One region of the Nocardia sp. NPDC047654 genome, then DNA from elsewhere that is predicted to be linked to it. Evidence: riboswitches for the same ligand, from Rfam matches in the RefSeq annotation. Region 1 holds a riboswitch; the other holds the start of a gene.
The links. A riboswitch is a leader RNA that binds a small molecule or an ion and turns the genes downstream of it on or off. The one in region 1 is predicted to bind cobalamin.
Positions count from the first base shown of each region.

Region 1 (7,461 bases):
CCGGGCTGGGTGATCCTCGGCGAGGTCGGCCTCGCGGGCGAGGTGCGCAAAGTGACCGGCCTCAACCGCAGGCTGGCCGAGGCCGAACGCCTCGGCTTCACCACCGCCCTGGTGCCGCCCGGCCTCGCGCCGGTGCAGAGCACCATGAAGATCCACGAGGTCACCGACCTCCGCTCCGCCATCCGCATAGCGGGCCTGCGCAAACTACGCGCCGCCGTCCCAGAAGAAGCCGCAGGCTGATCCGGACGGCCGCTGAGCCCGCGCAACCGGCGACCGAATGGCGGTGGAACAAGCGGCGATCACCATCACCCATACCGACGCTCCCAGCGCACCTCGACTCCCGGTTTCGAGCGAAGCGAGACCGAGCATGCGCCGCAGGCGCTGGAAAACCAACACAACTCAGGCGATGTTGAACGGCTCGGCCATGCTGCGCACCGAGCCGAGTTGCGCGACAACGCTGTAGGCCCCCGGCGGAACCGGAACCCGTTCGCCCGCGCAGCTGGGCTGGGACGTGGTGCCCGACCAGGTCACCGTGAACGCCGCCTGCTCACCGCGGCTCATCGTGCGAACGTCGGGCTGTCCGTCCGGATAGCAGTCGGTGCTCGACCACAGGCGCCGCTGACCGTCGAGCGTGTGCACGGAAACTTGTTGCAGACCGGAGCCCATGTCGCGGGTGCACGGCACCGCCGAGATGTTGGTGATGACGATCCCGAACACCGGCTGCTCACCGGTCTTGTACGTGGGCTGCTCGACGGTGACCTTGATGGCCAGCGATTGGTCCGGGCACGGGCCCGCCGCGACACTGGTGGCCGCCGCCGAGGTCTTCGGCGCGCCGGACTCACCCGACGGCTTGGCCGCCGCGTCGACGGGCTTGGCCGCGACCGAGCTGGACTCGGCGGCCCGGGCGTCACCGGGCGAGTCGCCCCCGCGCGCGACCGCGAGCACGACCCAGATCACCAGCGCCAGGGCGACCACCAGGATTCCGATGGCGAACACGCGTCGACGCCAGTAGATCTCCGGTGGCAGCGGTCCATTCGGTTCCAGCACGTCTCAACGGTAAGGGCACCATCGGGCGCACCGTCTCAGGGGCACGGCGTGTCGGCCGTCCGCCCCTGTCGGCGGCGAGTACATTCCGCCGCCACGCTGGGCCGACGGCGGGCGCGCCGCGGCGTCAGACCACCTCGCCGATATTGCCGACGACCCGGTGCAGCTGCGCTTTGCCCTCGGCCAGTTTGTAGGTCACGCAGGCGATGGCGAGCTCACCGGTGGCCACCCGCTGCGAGATGATCATCGACCGCTGCATGAGCAGGCGGCTGGTCTCCACCACGTGCCTGGCCTCCATCTCGTCGACGGTGGACAGGCCTTCGCGCCGCCCGATCAGAATGGAGGGCGTGACCCGCTCGACCACGCTGCGAATGAACCCGCCGGGGACCTCGCCGCCGTCCAGCGCGTCGATGGTGGCCTTCACGGCGCCGCAGCTGTCGTGCCCCAGCACTACGATGAGCGGCACGTTGAGCACCTGCACCCCGTACTCGATCGAGCCGAGCACCGAGCTGTCGACCACATGGCCCGCGGTGCGTACCACGAACATGTCGCCGAGGCCCTGGTCGAAGATGAGTTCGGCGGCGACTCTGGAGTCGCCGCAACCGAACAAGATCGCGTGCGGGTGCTGGCCGCTGACGAGCTTGGCCCGGTCCGCTGCGCCCTGGCTAGGATGCAGCAGTTCACCACTGACGAAGCGCTCGTTGCCTTCGCGCAAGGACTTCCAGGCACTGATCGGGTTGGAATCCGGCATACCGACCATTGTGCAGGACGGTTCGGGTTACCAGCGAGTTCGGTCGGTTACAGGTGGGCAAATACCGCCTGGCAGCAGTAGGACGGGGATAGTGAGGGCAGTGCGGAACGGCGCACCGAAGAGCATCGACGCGGACACGTTGCTGGACTGGTACGGGGAGACCGCGCGCGATCTACCGTGGCGCAGGCCTGGCGTCACCGCGTGGCAGATTCTGATGAGCGAGATCATGCTCCAGCAAACCCCGGTCGTGCGGGTCGAGCCGATCTGGCGGGAGTGGGTGGCGCGCTGGCCGGTCCCTTCGGCGATGGCCGCCTCCTCGCCTGCCGAGGTGCTGCGGGCCTGGGGAAAACTCGGCTATCCGCGCCGCGCGCTGCGGTTGCACGAGTGCGCCAGGGTGCTGGCGGCCGAGCACGGTGACGAGGTGCCCACCGACGTGGAGGTGCTGCTCGGGTTGCCGGGCATCGGGGCCTACACCGCGCGCGCCGTCGCCTGTTTCGCCTATGGCCAACGAGTTCCGGTGGTGGACACCAATGTCCGGCGGGTGGTTGCCAGGGCGGTGCACGGGCGCGCGGAAGCGGGCAACCCTTCGTCGCGGGACCTCCCCGACACCGAGGCGCTGCTCCCGCTTCAGGTCGACCGCGCCGCGGTGTTCTCCGCCGCCCTGATGGAACTCGGCGCGACCGTGTGCACCGCCCGCACCCCTGATTGCGCGCGCTGTCCACTGCCGAGTTGTGCGTGGGTCGCCGCGGGCCGGCCGGTGAGCGAGGTGGTCCGCCGCACCCAGAAGTACGAGGGCACCGACCGCCAGGCGCGCGGTCGCCTGCTGGAGGTCCTGCGGCATGCCAGCGGGCCGGTGGAACGAACGCGCCTGGACATCGCCTGGACCCGCGATCCGGGCCAGCGCGACCGAGCCCTGGACTCGCTGCTGCTGGACGGCCTGATCGAACAGACACCCGATGGCTTGTTCGCCTTGGCGGGCGAGGGCGGGCACCCGGGCGCGACCGGCTGACCCGGAACCGGCCGCTGCGGCTCAGGTCCTCAGCACCCGCCGCAGGAAGCGCTCGACCTCCGCTCGGTAGCGCTCCGGTTGGTCGTCGTGCACGAGATGGCCGGCACCGGCGATCAGGGCGTAGTCGGCGCTCGGATGGGCGGCGGCCATCCGCCGCATCTGTCCCGGCGGAGTGATGCTGTGCTCGCCCTCCAGCAGCAGGGCCGGCACCCGCACCGCATGCCACTGCCGCCAGAAGTCGCGCGTTCCCCACTCCTCGGAGATATCGCGGAAGGTGGTGACCGAGCCGTGCAGCCGGTATCCCTCCGGCCCGCGCTCGAAGGAGTTCAGGAAGTACCGTCCGGCGACCGGCCCGAAAAAGGACAGCACGGCCTCGTCGTCGGGGAACGGCTGCGGCCACGCCTCGATCATCGCCGCCCAGTGCGCGGCGGTGCGGCCGGTGAAGTCCGGCGCGATGTCCTCGATCACCAGCGCCCGGACCCGATCGGGGTGGGTCGCGGCGAACACCCAGCCGTGCAGCGCGCCCATCGAATGGCCGATCACCACCATCGGCTCGCCGATCGCGGCGGTGCCCGCGGCGAGGTCCGCGACGAAAGCCTCGGTGGTCAGTTCCCCGGGGGCGGGCCTGCCGTGGCCCGCGGCGTCGAAGCTGTAGACATGGCCGTATCCGCGCAGCCAGGCCAGCTGATCGCGCCAGGTGCGCGCGCTGCCCATCAGTCCGTGCAGCAGCAGGATCGGCGCGCCCGCTCCGCCTTCGTCGTGCAACATCGACTCGACAATACGAGGTACCGAGCGTCTGTTCGGCCGCAGCCGCTAGCTTGGACGCATGGCTGTTGTGAAGATCAACGCGATCGAGGTTCCCGAGGGCGCGGGCCCCGAATTGGAGAAGCGGTTCGCCCACCGTGCGCACGCGGTCGAGGGTTCCCCCGGCTTCCTCGGCTTCCAACTGCTCCGCCCCGTCGCCGGTGAGAAGCGGTATTTCGTTGTCACCCAGTGGGATTCGGAAGAGTCCTTCGCGGCCTGGCGGGACGGTCCGGCACGCGAGGCGCACGCGGGCGAGCGTCAGAAGCCGGTCTCGACGGGCGCGTCCCTGCTCGAGTTCGAGGTCGTGCTCGACGTCGAGGCCAAGCCCGCGAACTGAGACCGACATCCGACGCCGGGCAGGTCCGCCTGCCCGGCGACTCGCCCGACGCCGTGGTACGCCCGTGCCGGACCTGGTTGACGCGGGGGGTGTGCGGGTGTCACAGTTCGAAGGACAAACGCGAGGGTGACGCGGTAATTCCGGTGAGATTCCGGAGCGGTCGCGCCACTGTGTTCCACGCACCGAGTCCGGTGCCGGAAAGCCAGACACCGGCACCGTCGCGCCACCACCCGACGGGACGCGTATCCCAAGGAGGACTCGAATGGCCATCGCGCATACACCCAGCCGGGCAACCGATTCCCTGGCCGCCGTGCTCGTCACGGTCGGTGTCGTTCTTCTCGCATTGCTCACGCTCTACCTGGTCGGCTTCGACCAGGGTGTCATCTCGCGCAGCGGGATGTATCTGCATGAGCTGATGCACGACGGACGCCACCTGCTGGGGCTCCCGTGCCATTGATCGGTTCGCTCCGAACACTGCTGCTTCGCGGCCTGCTGGCCGGCCTCATCGCCGGTCTGCTGGCCGCGACAGTCGGTTACTTCGTCGGCGAACCGAAGGTGGACGCCGCCATCGCGATCGAGGAAGCGGGGTCCGCCGCCGGGCACACCCATGGCGAGCACGCGGAATCGACAGCAGGGCATTCCCACGGTGACGAGGAAGAACCGCTGGTGAGCCGCGGCGGCCAGAAGTTCGGACAGTTCCTCGCCCTCGGGTTGGCCGGGCTCGCGCTCGGCGCCATCTACGCCTCGGTCGCGCATTACGCGCGGCGCCACACCGCATTGTCCGGCCCACGGCTCGCCCTGGCGCTCGGCGTCGCGGGCTGGGCCGCGATCGTCGCGGTGCCGTTCTTCAAATATCCGGCGAATCCACCGGCGGTGGGTGATCCGGACACCATCAACGAGCGCACCCTGCTGTGGCTGGCCGCGGTCGTGCTGGGCCTCGTGGCCGTCGGCGCGGCGGTCGCGGCGTTCACCGCGCTGCGCGCGCAACTTCCCACGTTCCGCCTGATCGCCGGTGTCGCGGCGTTCGTCCTGGTGACGGCGCTCGGTTACGTCCTGCTGCCCGGCGTGAACGAGGTGAGCGCGGACTTCCCGGCCACCCTGCTGTGGCAGTTCCGGGTGGCGTCGCTGGCCGAGACCGCGACCCTGTGGGCCTGTCTCGGCCTCGGCTTCGCGGCGCTCACCGAGTTCGCGACCCGCACCGATACTCCGGTACCGGTGGCCGCCGCTACCGCGGGGTGATTCGCGTCCGGAAGCACTGAGGCAGTGTCGGTCCCATGACCGGCACTGCCTTTTCCGTCTGGCCCGTATCGCCGCGCGTCCATTCCGCTGGACCGCCGCGCGCCGTCCGCGTCGCGTTCGTCGCTCTGAGCGTCGCTGTGCTCGCGGGCGCCACCGAGGCCATCGCGCGGGCCGCCCTGGCTTTCCCCGGAACCGACACGGCGAGCTCGGCCACCGGGTTGGGGGTGCGCACGGCGATCTACGTTCTGGTGCTGGCCGTCGCGGTGCGCATGACCTACGGCGACCGCTGGGCCCGCCTGCTGATCACCGTCGGCATCGGCGGGTTCGGCCTGTTGTCACTGATCATCGAGCCGCTCGCCGCGGCCATGTCGGCGAACGAACTGCGCGACCTCTTCCGGGACGCCGGTCCCGCATCCCTGCTGCTGGCCGCCCTCCGCACCGTCCACGTCTTCGCCGTGCTGGTCGCCGTCCCCGCGCTCTACACCCGCCCCGCCCGCCACTACTTTCGCAAGCGCTGACACGCGCGCTTCGCGCCCCGCCTCCGTCGAGGGTGCGGGGCACGAAGCGGTGGCACTAGGCGAGAGCCGCGTCCAGGGTGATGTGGTCGACGCCGGCCAGAGCCTTGCTGACGGGGCAGCCTGCCTTGGCGGCCTCGGCGGCGGCCTGGAAGGCGTCGGCGTCGATGCCCGAGACGCGACCGCGGACGGTCAGCGCGATCCCGGTGATCCGGAAGCCGCCCGCCGGGTCGGGGCCGAGGGTCACGTCGGCGGTGACGTCCAGGTTCTCCGGGGTACCGCCCGCGTTGCCGATCTGTGCCGACAGCGCCATCGCGTAGCAGGAGGAGTGCGCGGCCGCGATCAGTTCCTCCGGACTGGTGGTGCCGTCGGCCTCCTCGGCGGAACGCTTGGGGAACGACACGTCGTACTTACCGACCCCTGAACTGGCCAGTTCGACCTGTCCCGAACCCTCCTGAAGGGTGCCGGTCCAGGCGGTACGCGCGGTACGTGTGGGCATCACGGTCCTTTCGCCGATGATCGTTTGACGATTCAGCACGAAACCTACCCCGGCGGACACGCCTCGGCCCACCGGTTCGCCGATCGCGTTCGCCGCGGCGCACCGCTCACTCCCTGCCGGTAAAACCGCGGACGCTCAGGCGATTCCGGGCCGTCGACGACGTGTCCTCATTCCGGATTCGTGACTCTGGCCAGCACGATGCCGCCGAGGATCAACGCGAGCGCCAGGAGCCGGCCCGCGCTGAGCGGGTCCTTGTGGACGACGATGCCGAGGGTGATCGCGCCGAGCGCGCCGATGCCGGTGAACACCGCGTATGCGGTGCCGACCGGCAACGTCTGCATGGCACGCGACAGCAGGTACACGGCCGTGACACCGAGAACGACGCAGACCAGTGTCGGAACGAGTCTGGTGAAATTCTCGGTCGGTTTGATGCTCTGCGACCAGACGATCTCCACCACCCCGGCGACGGCGAGAACTACCCAGTTCACCTCAGTACTCCCCGGCCAGCGCGCGGACGGCGGCCACAGCGCGGGCGTAGGACGTGTCGTGCTCGGCGCGCCTGTGTGCCAAAGCCGGGTCTTGGCGGGAATTGGCTAATTCCGCATGCACGAACACCGTGTCGGACACGCCGAAATGACCCGCGAAGAAGTCGCGCAGGAAGCGCTCCTGATAGTCGTAGGCCGCTTTCGGAGCGCCCGGCGAGTAAGCGCCGCCGCGGGCGCTGGCCACGACGAACCTCCGGTGCCCCAGTGACATTCGCGGAAAGGTCACCTGGTCCAGCCATGCTTTGAGCGAAGCCGGGATCGAGTAGTTGTACATCGGGGTGCCGATCAGGATCACGTCCGCCGCGAGCAATTCGGCCAGCAGCGGCTCGATGATCTTCCACGCGGTGGCCTGCTCCGGAGTCCGCGCCAATTCACCGAGCCTCTCCGGGTCCGTGCTCGGCAGGGCAAGCACGGCGTCGCACAGCTCGGTCCAAGCCGCCCCGATGAACGGCACCGGCTCGGCCGCGAGGTCGCGGTAGTGGTAGCCACCGTCCGGATGGCGTGCGCGCCACGCGTCGGCGAAGGCCGCGCTCAGCTCCCGGCTGATCGACTGCCGCCTGGCGCTGGCGTCGAGGTGCAACAGCGTGCTCATGATCCGACCTCCGAATAAGTGGACATAATGTCCGAATCTGTAGGTCTCCACCATACGAGCGATCCGGACAGATTGTCCAGTTGTTGCCGAATCGGCTAGAGTCGCGGCATGGAACCCCGATCCGAC
Region 1 is NZ_JBIDDF010000004.1:105,703-113,163, reverse strand. It holds gene radA (DNA repair protein RadA) at 1-240, shown strand, start outside; gene ACGF7Y_RS16165 (hypothetical protein) at 400-1,047, opposite strand; gene ACGF7Y_RS16160 (carbonic anhydrase) at 1,172-1,795, opposite strand; gene ACGF7Y_RS16155 (A/G-specific adenine glycosylase) at 1,887-2,804, shown strand; gene ACGF7Y_RS16150 (alpha/beta fold hydrolase) at 2,826-3,572, opposite strand; gene mhuD (mycobilin-forming heme oxygenase MhuD) at 3,631-3,945, shown strand; cobalamin riboswitch at 4,026-4,178, shown strand; gene ACGF7Y_RS16140 (CbtB-domain containing protein) at 4,208-4,402, shown strand; gene ACGF7Y_RS16135 (CbtA family protein) at 4,393-5,184, shown strand; gene ACGF7Y_RS16130 (hypothetical protein) at 5,220-5,702, shown strand; gene ACGF7Y_RS16125 (OsmC family peroxiredoxin) at 5,758-6,198, opposite strand; gene ACGF7Y_RS16120 (DMT family transporter) at 6,366-6,686, opposite strand; gene ACGF7Y_RS16115 (FMN-dependent NADH-azoreductase) at 6,688-7,335, opposite strand; gene ACGF7Y_RS16110 (TetR/AcrR family transcriptional regulator) at 7,444-7,461, shown strand, end outside.

Region 2 (7,461 bases), on a different contig from region 1:
GAGACACCGCTGCCGGTCATGGGCTTCTTCGAGGTCGCCGACGGCGAAATCACCACGTGGCGAGACTACTTCGACATGACCGCCATCAACCGGGCCTTCGGACTGTAGAGCGGGACTCGGTCGAGCAGGTCGTCCTCGAATTCGGCTGTGGGTGACCGAGTTCGACCGGTCTCGGTGGTGGCGATTGATTTCCGGATCGGATGGAACCGAATCGGGGGGCGGGCACGTCGAAGTAGGTGAGAGGGGAACCATTGTCCGGTGGTCGACATGCGAGGAGGGGTAGCCGATGGAGCGTTGTTCCGGGTGTCATACGGCGTGGCGGCGGGGGATGCGGGCGCGGGCGCGGGAGTTGCCGGTGACGCGGCGGGAGGAACCGTGTGATCGGTACACGCTGCGCCGTCGGCCACCACCGCGACCGGAGCCGGAAACGGACTGCGGCTCTTGACGGTTCGGTGCCCCCTTCGGGCGGCGAAGGGGGCACCGAACGCCGATGGGCGGGAGCGGGTTACCGGACGGCAGCCGCCGCGGCGACCATGTTGCGCAGTGAGGCTTCCACCTCGGCGCGTCCCCTGGTCTTCAGCCCGCAGTCGGGATTCACCCAGAGCCGTTCGGCCGGAACAGCTTTCAGCGCCGCGCGCAGCGAAGTGGTGATCTCGTCCACGCTGGGCACCCGCGGAGAGTGGATGTCGTACACGCCGGGGCCGACGCCGAGGTCGAATCCCGCCGCGTTCAAGTCGTCGAGCACCTCCATGCGGGAACGCGCCGCCTCGATCGACGTGACGTCGGCGTCCAGCCCGGCGATCGCATCGATCACCTCGCCGAATTCCGAGTAGCACAGGTGCGTGTGGATCTGCGTCGCATCGGACACTCCGGAGGTCGCGATCCGGAACGATTGCACCGACCACTCCAGGTACCCGGGCTGGTCGGCCGCGCGCAGCGGAAGCAGTTCACGTAGGGCAGGCTCGTCGACCTGGATGATCCTGATGCCCGCCGACTCGAGGTCAACGGTCTCGTCGCGGATCGCCAGCGCCACTTGGCGGGCCGAGTCGCCCAACGGCTGGTCGTCGCGTACGAACGACCACGCCAGAATGGTGACCGGTCCGGTCAGCATGCCTTTCACGGGCTTGTCGGTGAGCGATTGCGCGTACGCGATCCACTCGACGGTCATCGGCTCCCGCCGCGCGACGTCACCGAACAGGATCGGCGGCCGCACGCAGCGGGTCCCGTAGGACTGCACCCATCCCTGCTCGGTCGCCGCGAACCCGTCGAGTTGCTCGGCGAAGTACTGCACCATGTCGTTGCGCTCCGGCTCGCCGTGTACCAGCACGTCCAGCCCCAATCGCTCCTGTAGCGCGATGACCTCCGCGATCTCGGCGCGCATCCGGCGGACGTACTCCGCCTGGTCGATCTCGCCCTTGCGCAGCGCGGCGCGCGCAAGCCGGATGGCCGAGGTCTGCGGGTAGGAACCGATCGTCGTGGTCGGCAGCGCGGGTAGCCGCAAACGGTCCCGTTGCAGTTCTCGGCGTTGTTCGGCGGGTGCGCGGCGGACGGCGTCGGGCCCGAGCGCGGCCAGTCCGGCCCGCACCCGCGGATCGTTCAGCCGCGGATCAGACCTCCGCGACGCCAGCGCCGCACGCACCTCGGCCAACTCGGCGTCGATCGCTTGCGCACCGTCGCTCAGCGCGGTCGCGAGCAGGCGGACCTCGGTCACCTTCTCCGCGCCGAACGCCAGCCAGGAGCGCAACCGCTCGTCCAATCCCGTCTCCGCGGCCAGCGTGTAGGGCACGTGCAGCAGCGAGCACGAACTCGAAACGGCCACCTGCGCAGCGGATCCCCGCAACGTATCGAGGGTGGCCACAGCGCGGTCGAGATCGGTGCGCCAGACGTTGCGTCCGTCCACGACCCCCGCGACGATCAGCTTCCCGGTCAGCGCGGGCACGTCGGCCACCGCGGCGACGTCGGCGCCGGTGGTGAAGTCGAGGGCCACTCCTTCTATACCGGTGCTCGCCAGAGCGGGCAGCGCGGCGTCCGGCTGCCCGAAGTAGGTCGCGACGAGGATCGCCGGACGCTCGGCGGCGTCGGCGAGTTCCGCGTAGGTGACCTGCACCAGGCCGATCTCCTCCGCCGTGAGGTCGGTGACCAGCACCGGCTCGTCGATCTGCACCCACTGGGCACCGGCGACGGCGAGCCTGCGCAGCAGTTCCCGATACAGCGGCAACAGTTCGATCAGCCGGGCCAGGGCCGAGCCGCCGCTCGCCTTGGCCAGCTTCAGGAAGGTGATCGGGCCGATCACCACCGGTCGCGCCGGCACGCCCAGCTCGAGCGCCTCCCGCAGTTGCGCCAGCAGCTTCTCCGGGTGCAGCGAGAACGCGGTCTCGGGGCCGATTTCCGGCACCAGGTAGTGATAGTTGGTGTCGAACCACTTGGTCATCTCCAAGGGCTCCACCGTTTCGGTGCCGCGCGCGGCGGCGAAATACCGATCCAGCGGGTCGGCTATCCCGGCGACCCGGGGCGGCAGCGCGCCCAGCAGTTCGGCGGTGTCGAGCATCTGGTCGTAATAGGAAAAGGTGCCGACCGGAATCGAGTCCAGGCCCGCGGCTCGCAAATCGGTGAGCTGGGCCCGCCGCAGGTCGCGCGCCACGGCGTGCAACCGGCCTGCGTCGATCTCGCCTGCCCAATAGGCTTCGGTGGCCCGCTTCAGTTCACGCCGGGGCCCTACTCGCGGAAGCCCGAGAACCGTCGCGGTGAACGGCTTCTGCTGTGCAACAGTCACGATGTATCTCCATTGCTGTGGACGAAAGCCATCGCCGTACGGGCAGGCGGAGAACCTTGTGACATGCCGGTGAAATCCCGGCCGAGGAGCCCGACACGTCAGCTGGTGATCCGCGCGCCCAATCCACGAGGCGGTGGCCGCCGGGTACGGCGTACCCGGCACGACTGGCAGGTCTTCGGACTCGCGGGCACCGGCCGTGCGGGCCGGCGTACGCCGGAGTGCTCCCGATGGCCGACCTACTGGCCGTCGCTTCCCGGGTCGCGGAGCCTTCCGGCTCGGTGAAACCCAGTGCCTGGTGACGGCGGTCGTTCCTGCATACCGCTGCGGGACAGTCCCGGATTCCCACCGGGTTCCCTCTCGCCCGCCGTAACGTCGCCGCACGGGCGGGCTCGACTCCGTCGCGCGACGTCGGGGCTCCATCTCGTCGTGCTGCGGTGAACCAGCTGCACTCTCAGCATAGGACGCGGTGCGGCCGCCAGGAACGACCGACCCGAGATCGGGAGCCGCTGCCGCGGCCACCTGCGGTCGAACAGGAGCCGCACTGGGATCGGCCCCGCGGACGCGAAGTCGTCCGGTGGCGCGCCGCGAGCGACCGCACATCGAATATTTGCCCGAGACGATCGCCGCGTACCGATTCGGCGCCGGCTTGCGTTCCGGCTATCGGCAGGACCGGGCACGCCGATTCGCATCGACCGTTCCCGGAATCCCCGGGTCGTGCGCGGAATCGGATCGGCTCTTCGCCGATACCCGGCGGCGGCTACCGGAGATCCGCACACTCCCGAACTCGTCGTGCGCGTGGTTCGCCTCGTGTGCGGCCGCGGCCGCGTGTCGAGATATCGAGGCCGAGCCCGGCCGTCGGTCGACCGCGCGGCGGCCACCGGTACCCCACCTCGGACCGGTCCCGGCCGCCGGGCAGCACACCGGTTGCTGCGGCGCCGCCCATGTGTCGGCGCTGTGAACGCAACTTCGCAACGGTGCTAGGCGGTCTTGTGAAGAGGTTTGCGAAGGGGGATTCCATGTCGGTGCGGTTCACGCGGCCGGGTACCTTAGGTCAATGTTCTCGAAAGTCTTGGTTGCCAACCGTGGCGAGATCGCCATCCGAGCCTTCCGCGCGGCTTACGAACTCGGCATCGGGACGGTCGCCGTGTTTCCCTACGAGGACCGCAATTCGGTCCATCGGTTGAAGGCGGCGGAGTCGTACCAGATCGGCGAGCCCGGTCATCCGGTGCGGGCCTACCTGTCGATCGAGGCGATCATCGAGGCGGCCAAGTCGGCGGGCGCGGACGCGATCTACCCGGGATACGGGTTCTTGTCGGAGAACCCCGATCTGGCGGCGGCGTGCGCCCGCGAGGGCATCACGTTCATCGGCCCGTCGGCCGAAGTGCTCGAACTCGCCGGTAACAAGGCGCGCGCCATCGAGGCGGCCAAGGCGGCCGGTCTGCCGGTGCTGCGTTCGAGCGCACCGTCGTCGGACGTGGACGAGTTGCTGGCCGCGTCGCGCGAGCTGGAGTACCCGATCTTCGTCAAGGCGGTCGCCGGTGGTGGCGGTCGCGGAATGCGCCGGGTCGCCGCGCCGGAGCAATTGCGCGAGTCGATCGAGGCGGCCTCCAGGGAGGCGGAGTCGGCGTTCGGTGACCCGACGGTGTTCCTCGAGCAGGCGGTGGTGAACCCTCGCCATATCGAGGTGCAGATCCTGGCCGATCAGGACGGCAATGTGATGCACCTGTTCGAGCGGGACTGCTCGGTGCAGCGTCGGCATCAGAAGGTGATCGAGCTGGCGCCCGCGCCGAATCTGGACCCGGCGCTGCGTGAACGGATCTGCGCCGACGCGGTCGCCTTCGCCAGGCAGATCGGCTACTCGTGTGCGGGCACCGTGGAGTTCCTGCTGGACGAGCGCGGCAATCACGTCTTCATCGAGATGAACCCGCGCATCCAGGTGGAGCACACGGTGACCGAGGAGATCACCGACGTGGACCTGGTGCAGTCGCAGCTGCGCATCGCAGGCGGGGAGACGCTCGAGCAGTTGGGCTTGAGCCAGGACGCGGTCACGATCAGGGGCGCGGCCTTGCAGTGCCGGATCACCACCGAGGACCCGGCCAACGGGTTCCGTCCCGACACCGGCCGCATCACCGCCTACCGCACCCCCGGCGGCGCGGGCATCCGCCTGGACGGCGGTGCGAACCTGGGCGCCGAGATCGGCGCCTACTTCGACTCGATGCTGGTCAAGCTCACCTGCCGCGGTCGCGACTTCGGCGCGGCGGTGGCGCGGGCGAGCCGGGCGCTGGCGGAATTCCGCATCCGCGGTGTGGCCACCAACATCCCGTTCCTGCTCGCGGTGCTGGACGATCCCGACTTCAAGGCGGGGCTGGTCACCACCTCGTTCATCGAGGAGCGCCCGCAGCTGCTGACCCTGCGTCAGTCCGCCGACCGGGGCACCAAGATCCTCGACTACCTGGCCGACGTCACGGTGAACAAGCCGCACGGCGAGCGGCCGACCACGGTGTACCCGCACGACAAGCTGCCCGCGATCGATCTGAGCGTGCCGCCGCCGGACGGCTCGCGCCAGCGGCTGCTGCGGCTGGGGCCGGACGGCTTCGCGCAGGCGCTGCGGGCGCAGAAGGCGGTCGGCGTCACCGACACCACCTTCCGCGACGCGCACCAGTCACTGCTGGCCACCCGCGTGCGCACCAACGGCCTGCTGGGAGTGGCGGGGCATGTGGCGCGGTTGACGCCGGAGCTGCTGTCGGTGGAGTGCTGGGGTGGCGCGACCTACGACGTGGGATTGCGATTCCTGTACGAGGATCCGTGGGAGCGGCTGGCGGCATTGCGGGAAGCGATCCCGAATATCTGCTTGCAGATGCTGCTGCGTGGCCGCAACACCGTCGGCTACACCCCGTATCCGGAAGCGGTGACCCGCGCGTTCGTCTCCGAGGCGACAGCCACCGGTATCGACATCTTCCGTATCTTCGACGCCCTCAACAACGTCGACCAGATGCGCCCGGCCATCGACGCGGTCCGCGAGACCGGCACCGCGGTCGCCGAAGTCGCGATCAGCTACACCGGCGATCTGGCGAATCCGGACGAGACGCTCTACACCCTGGACTACTACCTGAAGCTGGCCGAGCAGATCGTGGACGCGGGCGCGCACGTGCTCGCGATCAAGGACATGGCCGGACTGTTGCGCGCTCCGGCCGCGACCAAGCTGGTCACCGCGTTGCGCAGCAATTTCGATCTGCCGGTGCACGTGCACACCCACGACACCCCCGGCGGGCAGTTGGCCACCTACCTGGCCGCCTGGCAGGCCGGCGCGGACGCCGTCGACGGCGCGAGTGCCGCGATGGCCGGTACCACGAGCCAGCCCGCGCTCTCGGCCATCGTCGCCGCGGCGGCGCACAGTGAGTACGACACCGGGCTGAACCTGCAGAACGTCTGCGACATGGAACCGTACTGGGAGGCGCTGCGGAAGGTGTACGCGCCGTTCGAGTCCGGGCTGCCCGCGCCGACGGGTCGCGTCTATACCCACGAGATCCCCGGCGGGCAGTTGTCGAACCTGCGTCAGCAGGCCATCGCGCTCGGGTTGGGTGACCGGTTCGAGGAGGTCGAGGCGAAATACGCCGCCGCCGACCGGCTGCTCGGGCGTCTGGTGAAGGTCACCCCGTCCTCGAAGGTCGTCGGCGACCTGGCGCTGGCGCTGGTGGGCACCGGCGTCGAGGTCGAGGACTTCGCCGCCGACCCCGGCCGCTACGACATCCCGGACTCGGTGATCGGGTTCCTGCGCGGCGAACTGGGCACCCCCGCCGGTGGCTGGCCCGAACCGTTCCGCACCAAGGCACTCGCCGGGCGCGGCGCGGCCAAACCCGAGACACCGTTGACGCCCGCGGAGGAGAAGGCCCTGGCCGGTAGCTCCGAGGAGCGTCGGGCGACGTTGAACCGGCTGCTGTTCCCCGGCCCCACCGCCGAATTCCTCGCCCACCGCGAGAAGTACGGCGACACCTCCGGGTTGTCGGCCAACCAGTTCTTCTACGGCCTGCGTCGCGGCGACGAACACCGGGTGCAATTGGAGAAGGGCGTCACCCTGCTCATCGGCCTGGAAGCCATCTCCGAACCCGACGAGCGCGGCATGCGCACGGTGATGTGCATCCTCAACGGGCAGTTGAGGCCCATCTCGGTGCGCGACCGGTCGATCGCCAGCGAGGTCCCTGCGGCGGAGAAGGCCGACAAGACCAATCCCGGTCACGTCGCGGCGCCGTTCGCCGGTGTCGTCACTCTCGCGGTGTCCGAGGGCGATTCGGTGGCGGCGGGCGACACCATCGGCACCATCGAGGCCATGAAGATGGAAGCCGCGATCACCGCGCCTCGCGCGGGCACCGTCGGCCGCGTCGCCATCGGCGCCGTGCAGCAGGTCGAAGGCGGTGACCTGCTCATCGAACTGGCGGTCCGGGAGTCGTCCGCCGGATGACGCGCATCGTCGCGGGAACGGCGGGCGGGCGGCGCCTGCGGGTGCCGCCGTCGGGCACCCGCCCGACCTCCGACCGCGTGCGGGAGGCGCTGTTCAGCGCGTTGGACGCCCGGCTGGATTTCGCGGGCGCGCGCGTGCTGGACCTGTACGCGGGTTCCGGCGCGCTCGGCCTGGAGGCGCTGTCGCGCGGCGCCGAGCACGCGCTGCTCGTCGAGTCCGACCGCAAGGC
Region 2 is NZ_JBIDDF010000001.1:453,106-460,566, forward strand. It holds gene ACGF7Y_RS02070 (nuclear transport factor 2 family protein) at 1-108, shown strand, start outside; gene metE (5-methyltetrahydropteroyltriglutamate--homocysteine S-methyltransferase) at 506-2,773, opposite strand; cobalamin riboswitch at 2,943-3,131, opposite strand; gene ACGF7Y_RS02080 (pyruvate carboxylase) at 3,828-7,232, shown strand; gene rsmD (16S rRNA (guanine(966)-N(2))-methyltransferase RsmD) at 7,229-7,461, shown strand, end outside.
Region 2: it holds a riboswitch for cobalamin, as region 1 does, so the genes downstream of both, metE (5-methyltetrahydropteroyltriglutamate--homocysteine S-methyltransferase) here and ACGF7Y_RS16140 (CbtB-domain containing protein) in region 1, are expected to answer to the same signal.